Regions from separate parts of the Clostridium sp. FP1 genome, predicted to be linked through region 3. Evidence: predicted binding sites of a transcription regulator. Region 3 holds the regulator's gene; each other region holds the start of a gene.
The links. The regulator LexA, encoded in region 3, represses DNA repair genes until DNA is damaged. The targets are predictions, from matches to a motif close to CNAACANNTGTTNG.
Positions count from the first base shown of each region.

Region 1: the regulator LexA is predicted to act here: its motif matches at 1,999-2,012, upstream of G9F70_RS02205 (DNA polymerase IV).
Region 2: the regulator LexA is predicted to act here: its motif matches at 1,434-1,447, upstream of G9F70_RS15005 (DNA polymerase thumb domain-containing protein).

Region 1 is NZ_JAAMNJ020000001.1:431,039-435,848, reverse strand. Features, by position in the region: gene G9F70_RS02220 (aspartyl-phosphate phosphatase Spo0E family protein) at 1-97, opposite strand, end outside; gene G9F70_RS02215 (hypothetical protein) at 225-386, opposite strand; gene G9F70_RS02210 (hypothetical protein) at 430-693, opposite strand; gene G9F70_RS02205 (DNA polymerase IV) at 709-1,959, opposite strand; gene G9F70_RS02200 (Ku protein) at 2,173-2,985, shown strand; gene G9F70_RS02195 (RNA ligase family protein) at 2,985-3,920, shown strand; gene G9F70_RS02190 (hypothetical protein) at 3,936-4,316, shown strand; gene G9F70_RS02185 (hypothetical protein) at 4,440-4,721, opposite strand.
Region 2 is NZ_JAAMNJ020000001.1:3,079,369-3,084,178, reverse strand. Features, by position in the region: gene G9F70_RS15015 (RNA ligase family protein) at 1-428, opposite strand, end outside; gene G9F70_RS15010 (Ku protein) at 461-1,273, opposite strand; gene G9F70_RS15005 (DNA polymerase thumb domain-containing protein) at 1,487-2,737, shown strand; gene G9F70_RS15000 (hypothetical protein) at 2,753-3,016, shown strand; gene G9F70_RS14995 (hypothetical protein) at 3,224-3,970, shown strand; gene G9F70_RS14990 (helix-turn-helix domain-containing protein) at 4,129-4,284, opposite strand; gene G9F70_RS14985 (helix-turn-helix domain-containing protein) at 4,515-4,745, opposite strand.
Region 3 is NZ_JAAMNJ020000001.1:2,763,567-2,768,376, reverse strand. Features, by position in the region: gene G9F70_RS13395 (aminotransferase class I/II-fold pyridoxal phosphate-dependent enzyme) at 1-819, shown strand, start outside; gene lexA (transcriptional repressor LexA) at 962-1,570, opposite strand; gene G9F70_RS13385 (hypothetical protein) at 1,806-2,294, shown strand; gene G9F70_RS13380 (tyrosine recombinase XerC) at 2,394-3,392, opposite strand; gene purB (adenylosuccinate lyase) at 3,665-4,810, opposite strand, start outside.

The DNA.
Region 1 (4,810 bases), 2.3 Mb from region 3:
CTTGACTTAATGAAATGACTTCACCATCAACAAGGCTTTCAGTGACTGCTATTAACTTTTCTAGTTTATTTCTAACTAATTCTATTTGCTCAATCATAATCTCCACTCTTTTCATAAAAATTCACAAATTCAATAATAATACATTATAAAACCATTTGCAACATATAATTCCACTTTTAAGCGAATTCTAAATGAACAAAAATAAAAAAGCCCCAAGGACTCCCTCAGAACTTCGAACTATTTTTCAAATTAATAAAAACAACCTCATTACATTTCTCACAAACTAATACCAATATACCATCTTCACAACTTCTAAACTCAAACTTTTCAATATTTACATCAGTTTTTATATCTTCTATGTTTCCACATTTACACATTAGTTTCATTCTATGTCCCCCATTCTGTCAAATATCATGAATTTATTGTACATCAAATCTTAAATAATATCCACTTGCAGGTACTCAACTCATATTTTATCTCATATAGTTTTTCAGTTCCGCTAATTACACTCTGGCACTTATACACTAGCATATTATTACCTGCAAGTTTTTCTCTATCTACACAAATTATCTTATCTATTTTTATGACTTGCATAGGCTCATCATCTATTTGCATTCTAAACCTTATAGGCTGTATAGTACCTTTGCTATCTGTATAAGAAACCATTTCTATAGGTAAAGCTAAAACCTTCATTACATTCAACTCCTTCTATAAAATAGATGACATTAATGGATAATCCTCTTCTCCTATACCTCCACACATAGCACTCAAACCTGAATTGAGAAAACAAGACTTACCAATAGCTTTATATCCATATTTTAATCTAATTCCATCAATTACTTTATTTAGTTTACTGTCTTTTTCATAGTCAAAAGTGTCTAATAGAGAACTTTGGTAGAAATCGTTATTACAAAAATCTGTTATATGCATTCCTAAATGCCTTATTGGATTTCCTTTCCACACACTATCAAATAAAAAACAAACTATTTCATAAATCTTCATAGTTGAATCAGTAGCTACTATCAATTTCTTCTGACGAGAATAGGATATCATATCATTACCTCTGACACTTATACTTACTACAGTGCAGCAGTTCCGTGAATCCCTTAAACGCATAGATACTGTTTCACACAAGGATAACAATACTCTATGAGCCGTATCACTATCTTCAACATCAAAAGGTATTGTTGTAGAATTTCCTATACCCTTCATTTCAATATAATTACTTTTTCTAACTTCTGAAAATTCAATACCATTAGCATAATTCCAAATTAGTTGGCCGTGGCTCTTTAGTTTATTCTTTAAAATCTCCACATTATAGTTTGCTAAATCCCCAATAGTATTAATATTTAAGCTATGCAATTTAGGAGCAGTGGCTCTACCAACCATGAATAAATCTTCAACCGGAAGTGGCCACATCTCTTGTTTTATCTCATGAGGAAATAAAGTATGTATTCTATCCGGCTTTGTAAAATCAGAAGCTACTTTTGCCAACAGTTTATTGTTTGATATACCTATATTTACAGTAAACCCAAGTTCATTCTTTATCCTCTCTTTTATAGTTTCAGCTAGTTCCATATAGTCTGGATATAAATGCTCCATATTAGAAAAGTCTAGAAAGCTTTCGTCTACACTAAATCTTTGGATTTGTGGGGTATATTCCTGAAAAATTTTATTCATAGCTAAGCTACATTGCATATACAACCAATATCTTGGCGGAACTATTGTTAGTCCTGGACATTTTGCCCTAGCATTATATAAAGTTTCGCCTGTCTGTATATTATATTTCTTAGCGGGTATAGATTTCGTCAAAACAATACCATGCCTACTTTCTTCATCACCACCAACTACACTAGCAATTTCTCTTAAGTCTATTTTTTCTCCTTGCTGTAGCCTATAAGTTGCTTCCCAAGAAAGGTAAGCACTATTTGCATCTATGTGAAATATAAGTCTGCTCATAAATATTTTCCTTTCTGCCAAGCGTTATATTTTAATATTAGAACATCAGTTCGTAACTATTATATCCTACTTTCATGTATTTTAGAAGTAATTTAATTTTCCAAATTAAGACATAATTTTAGTCATTTCATAGAAATAGCAAAATTGAAATGATTAATAGTAAATAAATTAAGTTTTGGTTATACTAATAAAAAAGTAAGAGAGGTGTTAATAATGGCAGTAGCTCATAAAACGGTTATTTCCTTTGGCCTTGTTGCTATCCCAATATCTATGTATACTGCTACTCAAGATAATGATATACACTTTAACCAGCTCCACAAAGAAGACAATTCAAGGATAAAATATAAGAAGACTTGCGCTCACTGTGGAAAAGAGATTATTACGAAAGATCTTATTAAAGGCTACGAGTACGATAAAGAGCATTATGTAGTTGTGACGGATGATGATCTGGAAAAAATCAAAACAGAAAAAGAAAAATCTATACAGATACTACACTTTGCACAACTAAATCAAATATCTCCAATTTATTATGACAAAACATATCAAGCTACTCCTGAAGCTGGTGGAGATAAGGCATTTGAGCTATTACGTGCAGCACTAATGAGCGAGCAAAAAATTGCTATTGGTAAAACTGTAATGGGTACAAGAGAGACTTTACTTGCTATCATTCCACGTGAAGATGGAATATTAATATCCAAAATGTACTATGAAGATGAGATTAAGGATCTCCCTAAATCCTATAATAAACCCGAGATAATTGATGCTGAGATTACTATGGCAAAGGCGTTAATTAATTCAATGGTTACTCCTTTTAATCCCTCTGAATATAAGGATGAATACCAAATAAAGCTACGTGAGTTACTTGAAACAAAAATAGCTGGTAAAGATATTGTTGCCTCTAAGTCTGAAGCTCCAAGTAATATTATTAATCTTATGGATGCATTAAAGGCTAGTATTGAGCAAAATAAAGTTAACGAAACTCCAAAGCCTAAAGAAAAACGTAAAAGAACTACAAAGGGTGCATAATGGATTTATTTCAGAGTAAAAATATTAAGCCTATGCTAATTGGTGAGATGCAAGAGGCATTTAACAACCCCGATTATATCTATGAGTTAAAGCTAGATGGTGAACGTTGTATAGCCTATTTGCATAAAGACGCGACAGAGCTACGCAATAAACGAAATATTAAAATGCTTGTAAAAGTACCAGAACTGTCAACAATACACAAACAAATTAAACAGCGTTGCATTTTAGATGGTGAATTAATCGTTATTAAGGATGGCAAGCCAGATTTTTTCGAAATTCAGCGGCGTTCTCTTATGTCAAATACCTTTAAAATCCAACTTGCATCATCTAGATTACCAGCCAGTTTTACCGCATTTGATATCCTTTATTACAAGGATCACTCGGTTATAGATTTGCCTTTAATGAAACGCAAAAAGTTGCTAGAAAAAGTTATTATAGAAAATGAACGAATTGCTATTTCTAGATATATAGAAGAACATGGAATTGAATTTTATCAGCTTGCTAAGCAAAATGAACTTGAAGGAATAGTCGCTAAGAGAAAAGATAGCAAATATTATTTCGACAAGAAAACAAAGGACTGGATTAAAATTAAATATCTACTAGACGATGATTTTGTAGTGTGTGGGTACATCTTTAAGGAGAACAGTGTAATCAGCATTGTTCTTGGTCAATATTCAGGCAAAGAACTTGTATACAAGGGTCATGTTACGCTAGGAATATCAACAGAGGATTTTAAATTAATAGCATCAATGCCTAGAATAAGTGCACAACCTTTTAATGAATTGCCTTCTGGAAACGATAATGCTGTGTGGATAGAACCTAACCTTGTATGTATCGTAAAATTTATGATGAAAACATCAAACGGTTCATTGCGGCAACCTATCTTTAAAGGTTTGAGGGATGATAAATTTCCTATAGATTGTACCATCCATTAATAGGGAGAGATAATTATGTACAATGAAAGCCGAATTAAATACAAAAATAACAACATTACTCTAATTGAAGATGATGCTGACATATCAAAAATTGATATTACGACTTCTAAAGGGCATATGTTTAGAGATAAGGTTTTAATGATTGCAGATGATCAACATGGAGAGGATTTAACTTTAATAGTTTCAAATCTTACTGATATAGAAAAAGAAAATCTATTTGATGCACTAGATATAGGGTTACATGATAATACTGATACCAGTGCATATATGACAGATAGGATTATGTATTTAGAAGGGCAGATAGATAATTTAACTGAATTACTATCACTTGAGTGTGATACTGAAGAAAGAAGTACATTTGATGGTGAGTATGATTTTTACGAAAGAAAACTCTAAAATCTTTATAAATATAAATACCAATCCTTTTATTTTAACAACTAAAAATACTGCACTGGGTTACCCCTAGGTGCAGTATTTTCACTCTTATTTTTTTATAAATTACAATCCATTTGCTACTTATCAAGGTTTACAAATTTTGCAGGCAGTGAATCCTTGACTTACTGCACTACTTTTCTTAATTGCAATACTACTCTTTTTTAAATATCTACAACCTTTTTTATGGTATTTTCCACCTGTATTCGTTATGTATACAGTGTAACTCTTGGTAGCCTTTGCTGCGTAAGAAGATTTATAGTTTGCTGTATTTACGGTCGTATTAACCGCCAACGTTGGTAAGCTTGTACCTAACAAAATAAACAATGCCGTTAAAAATGACATAAACTTAATTTTAATACTTCTCATTATTCTCACCCCCTCATGATTTAATACACCTAATAATTTCAACATAAAGCTTTTATTTCCTTCAATATTTGTAAATTTAGGTAAATAAA
Region 2 (4,810 bases), 320 kb from region 3:
GAAATAGCAATTCGTTCATTTTCTATAATAACTTTTTCTAGCAACTTTTTGCGTTTCATTAAAGGCAAATCTATAACCGAGTGATCCTTGTAATAAAGGATATCAAATGCGGTAAAACTGGCTGGTAATCTAGATGATGCAAGTTGGATTTTAAAGGTATTTGACAATAGGGAGCGCCTCTGAATCTCAGGGAAGTCTGGCTTGCCATCCTTGATAACAATCAACTCACCATCTAAAATACAACGATACTTGACTTGTTTGTTTATATTTAAAAGTTCTGGGAATTTTGGAAGCATTTTAATATCTCGCTTATTTCGTAAATCTGAGAAATCTTTATCAAGATAAGCTATACAGCGATGACCATCGAGCTTTAACTCGTAAATATAATCCAAACTGTCAAAAGCCTCTTGAGCCTCACCTATCAACATAGGTTTTATCCCTTTGCTCTCAAAGAAATCCATTATGCACCTTTAGAAGTTTTTTTACGTGTTGGCTTAGGTGTTGGAATTTCTTTAACTTTATTTTGCTCAATACTAGCCTTAAGTGCATCCATAAGATTAATTACATTACCTGGAGATTCAGATTTAGCGGCAACAATTTCCTTGCCAGCAATTTTTGTTTCAAGCAAGTCTCGTAACTTCATTTGATACTCATCTTTATATTTAGCAGGCTCGAAAGGAGTTATCATTGAGTTAATTAATGCCTTTGCCATCGTGACCTCAGCCTCTACTAATTCTGGCTTATTGTAGGATTTAGCAAGGTCTTTAATTTCGTCCTCATAATACATTGTAGAAATTAATATTCCGTCCTCACGAGGAATTATAGCAAGTAAAGTTTCTTTTGTTCCCATTACCGTCTTACCTATTGCAATTTTCTGCTCACTCATAAGCGCAGCGCGTAGTAATTCAAAAGCTTTGTCCCCACCAGCTAGAGGAGTAGCTTGATATGTTTTATCATAATAAATTGGTGATATTTGATTAAGCTGTGCAAAGTGCATTATCTGTATTGATTTTTCTTTCTCAGTTTTAATTTTATCTAAATCGTCATCTGTTACAACCACGTAATGCTCTTTATCATATTCATATCCTTTGATAATATCTTTTGTAACAATCTCTTTCCCACAGTGAGCGCAAGTCTTCTTATATTTTATCCTTGAATTATCTTCTTTGTGGAGCTGGTTAAAGTGTATATCATTATCTTGAGTAGCAGTATACATAGATATCGGAATAGCAACAAGGCCAAAGGAAATAACTGTTTTATGAGCTACCGCCATTATTAACACCTCTCTTACTTTTTTATTAGTATAACCAAAACTTAATTTATTTACTATTAATCATTTCAATTTTGCTATTTCTATAAAATGACTAAAATTATGTCTTAATTTGGAAAATTAAATTACTTCTAAAATACATGAAAGTAGGATATAATAGTTACGAACTGATGTTCTGATATTAAAATATAACGCTTGGCAGAAAGGAAAATATTTATGAGCAGACTTATATTTCACATAGATGCAAATAGTGCTTACCTTTCTTGGGAAGCAGCTTATAGATTGCAACAGGGAGAGAAAATAGACTTAAGAGAAGTTCCTAGTGTAGTGGGTGGAAATGAAGAAAGCAGACATGGTATTGTTTTAACTAAATCAATTCCTGCAAAGAAATATAACATACAGACAGGTGAAACTCTTTATACTGCACGACAGAAGTGTCCAGAGCTAGTAATAGTTCCCCCAAGATATTGGCTGTATATGCAATGCAGTTCAGCTATGAATAAAATATTTCAGGAATACACTCCACAAATTCAACGATTTTCGGTTGATGAAAGCTTTCTAGACTTTTCTAACATGGAGCATTTATATCCAGACTATATGGAACTCGCTGAAACTTTAAGTGAAAGAATAAAAAAAGAGCTTGGGTTTACAGTAAACATAGGAATATCAAATAATAAGCTGCTGGCGAAAGTGGCTTCTGATTTTAAGAAGCCAGATATGATTCATACTTTATTCCCTCATGAAATAAAAGAAAAGATGTGGCCACTAGCTGTTGAAGATTTGTTTATGGTAGGTAGGGCTACAGCTCCAAAACTTCATAGTTTAAATATCAATACTATTGGTGATTTAGCAAATTATGATGTGGAAGTTTTAAAGTATAAATTAAAAAGTCATGGGCAAGTAATTTGGAATTACGCTAATGGTATAGATATTTCAGAGGTCAGAAAGAGCAATTATATTCAAATGAAGGGCATAGGCAATTCTACAACAATAGCTTTTGACGTTGAAGATAGTGATACAGCTCATAAAGTATTGTTGTCCTTGTGTGAAACAGTATCTATGCGTTTAAGAGATTCACAGAACTGCTGTAGTGTAGTTTCAATAAGTGTAAGAGGAAGTGACTTAATTAATTATTCACGTCAAAAGAAATTGGAAGTAGCTACTGATTCAACTAGAAGAATATATGAAGTAGCATGTTACCTATTTGATAATGTATGGAAGGGTAACCCCATAAGACATTTAGGGATTCACATAACAGATTTTTGTGGTAACGATTTTTATCAATCCTGCTTACTTGATACATTTGATTATGATAAAGATAGTAGACTTAATAAAGCGGTGGATGGAATAAGGCTAAAGTATGGCGATAAAGCTATAAGTAGGTCTTGTTTTCTTCATTCTGGTCTAAGTGCTATGTGTGGAGGGATAGGAGAAGACGATTATCCATTGATGAGTGCAATGTTATAGAAGGAGTTGAAGGTGATGAAGGTTTTAGCTTTACCTATAGAAATGGTTTCTTATACAGATAGCAAAGGTACTATACAGCCTATAAGGTTTAGAATGCAAATAGATGATGAGCCTATGCAAGTCATAAAAATAGATAAGATAATTTGTGTAGATAGAGAAAAACTTGCAGGTAATAATATGCTAGTGTATAAGTGCCAGAGTGTAATTAGCGGAACTGAAAAACTATATGAGATAAAATATGAGTTGAGTACCTGCAAGTGGATATTATTTAAAATTTAGATCTTAAATTATTGATAAAACTAAAAAAATACTGCATTTAGGGGGGTAACCCAGTGCAGTATTTTTAGTTATTAAAATAAAAGGATATTTAAATTATAGACTATTTTACAAGTTTTATCCACTGGAACTATAAAAAATATTATATTTTTACAAATGTGGCAAATTGTATTATAATTGAGATATTAAAAGTATAGGGAGGGGTAAACCATGGGACTATTTAATAAAATATTTAACAAGTATATTGCCAAAAATAAAATCAATCTAAAATATAATATTGTATTTACAATAGATTATTTGAATATAGACTATGATGAAAAATTAAAAAATGCAAAGATAATATTTCCTTTAGACAGTAATCAAATTATAATAAATGGTGATAGTATGTATTTTAATGCTTTATCTATAGATGAAGCAGGAAGAAGTGAAGATGATTTATATAGAAAAATATATACGCGAAATTTTGCATTTTGGATAACACCTTGTGATTATAATGCTATTTTATACATAATGAAAGATAGAGAAAAAAAGTACCAACTAGAAAAACAAAACAATAAAATAAGGATAAAAGCCACATATAGTGAAGAATTTGAATATGACAAAATAGATGATGATATTTATAGGTGCTGTATTGTTGATAAAGGTGATACTGATTTAGGCAATATAAATTGTGGTGGAAGTATAAAAGATTTTAAAAATATTGAAAATTATATCTCTGATATTTGCAAAGAACATGGAGGAAGATATTATAAAACCCAATCTAAAAATACTAAATTTGTTATCATATTTGGATGCAATGCAAGATTAGCTTCAAGGGTTAAATATTTTAGAAATAAAGGATACAAGGTAACTAGCTTTGAAAATGTTCTTAAATATTTAAGCATAGCGAACCTATGGGATATAAACAAGATGAAAAATGAAACAATAAGAATAAAAGAAACAATAGCTTTAATGTGAATTTTCTATACGAGTTATAATAAAAAGACACTAGTCAATGGAGTTCATCCACGATCCAGTGCCTTTTTTATTTTGAGGTTTTTAGTGTTGCATTTTTTACAATTAGATTTACAATTGGGGCAATTTAAAACACAAGACAATAGATCTTTTGGGCAGGCTTACATGGCTGTTGCAATTCTATAAAGCATAGGAAGCGATGGAATTTTTGTACCCTTCTCTAATTTGCTTATATAACTTTGAGATATTCCCGCTCTTCTTGCAAGTTCCGACTGTGATATAACAAGCTTATTTCTCCAATATTCTATCCTATGCACATTCTATACACTCCTATATACAACCGTATATTCACAATCGAATATGGTCGATAAATGTTTTTTATTAAAGAATAGCATATAATATTGTAGAAATACATCGGAAAATAATGGTAAATTGTCGAAAGTATGCCTACCGGTCATGGCTTTTTGTGATACACTAAAAACAGTGATTAATTGCTAAGATTTTAACAAGACATTAAAGGAAATTATGGGGTGCTGAAGCGTCAAATTTATTTATGCTTTTTAGGATATGGAGTTTGTATGTTTGTCCTACCTAAGAGGTAGTCTGTAGATATGTTAAAGTAATCAGCCATTTTAATGACTAGATAGATATTAGGAGTTCTATAAGCAGTTTCATAATTTGATAAGGTTTTTCTATCTATATGTAATGCTTTTGATAATTCATCCTGTGTTAAATCACTGTCTTGCCTTAGAGCTCTTAACCTATTATTAAACTGCACAACAATCCCTCCAATTTGATAAATATAGCTAGTATATCACTGGGGAATTGGATTAATTTAAAAGT
Region 3 (4,810 bases):
GAATTAACCCATGACTCTAAAGTTGATATTGATTTAATGAAAAAGAATCTACTAGAAGATAAGTCAATTAAGCTAATTCATATTCAAAGATCCACTGGATATGGATGGAGAAAAGCATTATTAATTTGTGAAATAGAAGAGATTATAAAAGCTGCAAAAGCTATAAATCCAAAGGTTATTTGCTTTGTAGATAATTGTTATGGCGAATTTATGGACGTTCATGAGCCTACAGATGTAGGTGCAGACTTAGTTGCAGGTTCACTTATAAAAAATATTGGTGGAGGCATTGCACCTACAGGTGGTTATATTGCAGGTAAAGAAGAATATGTAGTGCAAGCTTCTTATAGATTAACAACTCCTGGAATAGGAGGGGAGTGTGGTTCTACTTTTGGAGTTATGCGTACTTTATTTCAAGGGTTATTCTTAGCACCTCATGTAGCTATGGAAGCATTGAAGGGCGCTATCTTTTGTGCAAGAATTATGGAACTTGCAGGTTTTGAAGTTCTTCCTAAATATACGGATAAAAGAAGCGATATAATTCAAGCTATAAAATTTAACAATAAGGAAAAGTTGATTAATTTCTGTAGGGGTATACAAGAGGGGTCGCCCATTGATTCGTTTGCTCAATGTGAACCTTGGGATATGCCAGGATATGCAGATAAGGTTATAATGGCAGCAGGGGCATTTATTCAGGGCTCATCAATAGAATTATCTGCAGATGCACCAATTAGAGAGCCTTATATAGCATATTTACAGGGTGGATTAACCTTTGATCATGCTAAGATTGGAATACTAATAGCGCTTTCAAAAGTTATTTAAAATCAAGCTCATATATTAAACTAACTTCACTTTACCTTTTGCTAGTTAAGCTAGTACGGGAATATCAAAAACCTGCAATGATTATATTATTTGCAGGTTTTTGTTGTATACAAAATAATATTGAAATGCTTTAGGGGATGATTTAATACTTTCTGTAAATACCAACAAGTACTCCCAAGATTGCACAGTCATCAACTATAATAGGGGCCATAGTTGAATTTTCAGGTTGAAGTCTTATATGACCCTTTTCCTTGAAAAATCTTTTTATAGTTGCTTCATTATCAATAAGAGCCACCACTATATCACCATTTTTAGAGGTATTAATTTTCTCAATTATAGCTAGGTCTCCATCTAATATTCCTGCTTCAATCATACTGCTACCAGAAACTCTAAGCATAAATAATTCATTATTGGTTTTAGTAAAATTTAGTGGAATAGTAAAGGTGTCTTCAACATTTTCAACTGCGAGTATTGGTATTCCAGCTGTAATTTTTCCTATAATAGGGATATCTATTAGTTCTTTTCTTGTGACACTATCCTTTAATAATTCAATTGCGCGAGGCTTGGTAGGGTCTCTACGAATATATCCTTTTTTCTCTAATCTTTCTAAATGGCCATGAACAGTTGAGGTAGATTTTAATCCTACAGCCACGCATATTTCTCTTACAGAAGGTGGATATCCTTTTAATTGAACTTGCTCTTTTATGTAGTTATATATTTCGCTTTGTTTATCTTTTTTTTGAGTTAACATAAAAACACCTCTCATTCGTATTAAAATTATACCATATATATGTAAAAGAATCAAACTTACGTTCGTCTTTTAGGCAAAATGTATTAGTGCTTAAAATTCATATTTTCTAAATGCTGAAATATAATTAAAATGTATATAATTGAATCTATAAAATTGTTTTTGTTTGATTATTAGAGTATTATTTGTTATACTTGTCTATTATGAAGTATTTTAAATTAATGGAGCGTGGTGTTGTATGGCTAAAAATTGTATATTTAATGATAAGAAAATTTGTAGTAATTGTGGGGAATGTGAAGTCTGTGAATTGAATTCCAATAAAAAATGTAATAATTGTGGAAAATGCTTAGAACTTGAAGGCTATGATGTTAAAGCCATAAAAATTGATGAAGTTTTTCAGGCCGAAGAGTTAGAAGAAGAATTGGAAGATGATTTTTATGATAAGGATGTAATTAACTTATCAAAAGCAGAAGAAAATAATAGTGAAAATGAAAATCAAGACCTATCAGACTCAGAAGGACTAATTGAATTTGAAGAATATAATTCATTGTTAGCAGAGCAAGAACACTCTAACATAGATAAGGATGATTTTATACCTGAAAATGATGAAGTTTGGGAATATATAGATGATATAGACGGGATGAAAGACCTTCTTGAAAATGAAGAAGAAAATTCAGATTTACTTCATGAGGAGTTTCCAGGACTTATAAGAGTAAAAAAAATATAAATATATACTTTCTTTATTATTTAAGAAATATTTTTATGTGCAAAAAAAAAGTATATATTACGTATAATGCATTAATAGTAATATATACTTTTTTCTTTTTTACTCATCAGAAAGTGGGTTTGATTTAACTGCATTTCTTAATTTATCATTATCTACGTGAGTATATATTTGGGTAGTAGATATATTTTCATGACCTAAAATTTCTTGCAGACTTCTGATATCAACATTACCATACTTATACATAAGAGTAGCAGAGGTATGCCTTAATTTATGAGGAGTATATTTATTTTTATTAAGGCCAGCGTTGCCTATATGTTTTTTTACAATTCTTTCTACAGTTCTTTTATTAATTCTGCCAAATTTACCGCTTATAAAAAGGGCATCCTTATCTTCAGGATGAATTTTTTCTAAATCTGCATTTCTAATAGGTAAATATTTATATATTGCCTTTAATGAAGCCTTATTTAAATAGATGGTTCTTTCTTTATTTCCTTTTCCAATAATAGATAGGGTATCATTTTTCATATCAGAGATATTTATACTACAAAGCTCCGATAGTCTGAGACCACAATTTAAAAAGAGTGTAATCATACTATGGTCGCGAATAGAATGTTTCTCTCTAGATGTAGTTGCATCTAGCAGGGTCTTGCTTTCATCTAAGGTTAAGAAAACAGGGCTTCGCTTGCCTAATTTGGGTGACTCTAGATCTATTGATGGATCTATATTTAGCACTTTGGATTTAGTGGTTAAATACTTAAATAGGGACTTTATAGATGCGATTTTTCTTGCTTTAGCATAGTTTCCATTAGCCCTAGATTTTCCAAGATAGGAGATAAAGGCATATAAGTCCTGTAATGTAAGGGTCTTTAATGTATCTAGAGTTAAGTCCTTAATACTAATTTCCTCAATGTGCAGAACTTTATCTGAGGGTACTAAGCCTTTATACATTTTCAAAAACTTTAGCAATAATGATAAATCTGCAGTGTACGCAACAATAGTAGCCACAGAACAGCCTTTAATAGTAGATAAATAATTAAAATAATCATTTAGAAACGCAGGGAGTTCATTGTTATAAATAGTATTTATATCAGATTTCATAGGTACCTCCAAAATATATAATAATGTCGTGAAACTTACATTTCACGACATTATTATTCTACAAGAGGGGGGCAAAATCCTGCTTATTTTTAAAAATACTTTAATTTTTTTTTTTATTATTGTAAATTTATTTATTTTGCTTTGCAATGTAATCTATATGTTTCCTGTTAAAACTATAGTTAAACTAAAGGAGCTACCAGTTTTACATCACTGATAGCTTCTTTAGTCTAATTGTTATTAATTATAAACATATGTCATATTCATATCAATGATTATACGTTTATAGAAGTTTCCACACCCATTGCATCTTTATTTGCTTCTAATATTGGATTTACATATTCCTCTATAAATTCTACAACTTGACTTGGAGCTCTACCTATAAATTTAATTGGGTCAATTACTGCTAGAATCTCTTCTTTTGACATCTTAAAGCTATCATCATTTATAATTCTCTCTATAAGATCATTATTTAAGCCTTCTTCTTTAACCCGTCTTGCTGCAGCCATAGAATGAACTCTAATGCTTTCATGAAGCTCTTGTCTGTCCCCGCCCCTTTTAACTGCTTCCATAAGAATATTTTCTGTAGCCATAAATGGAAGCTCACTGTTTACATGAGCAGTAATTACTTTTTCATACACTACCATATTTCCTGCTATGTTCATATATAGATTCAATACTCCATCAAGAGCTAGGAAAGCCTCAGCTACGGATATTCTCTTATTAGCTGAATCATCTAATGTTCTTTCAAACCATTGTGTTGAAGCTGTTATAGCTGGATTTAATGAATCTATTATAATATATCTTGCTAGCGAGCTAATTCTCTCAGAACGCATAGGATTTCTTTTATATGCCATTGCAGAGGACCCGATTTGACTTTTTTCAAAAGGTTCTTCTACTTCTTTCATACTTTGAAGTAATCTTAAATCATTACTGAATTTATATGCACTTTGAGCTATTTCTGAAAGTGTATTTAATATTATTGAGTCTACTTTTCTAGAATAAGTTTGACCAGTAACGGGATATGTATTTTCAAAACCCATTTTATTGGCTACAAATTTATCTAAGTCCTTTACTTTTTTATCATCATTATCAAATAAATTCATAAAGCTGGCCTGGGTTCCTGTTGTTCCTTTAACCCCTAGTAGCTTAATGTTATCTATTACAAAGTCTAAATTTTCTAGATCCATTATTAATTCTTGAATCCATAGAGTTGCTCTTTTACCTACAGTAGTTAATTGAGCTGGTTGTAAATGAGTAAACCCCAAAGTAGGAACATCTTTATACTTTGTTGCAAATTTCGAAGATTTACTTATTACATTAATTAGTTTCTTTTTAATTAATAATAATGCTTTTTTCATTACAATCAAATCAGTGTTATCCCCTACGTAGCAACTAGTAGCTCCTAGATGGATAATTCC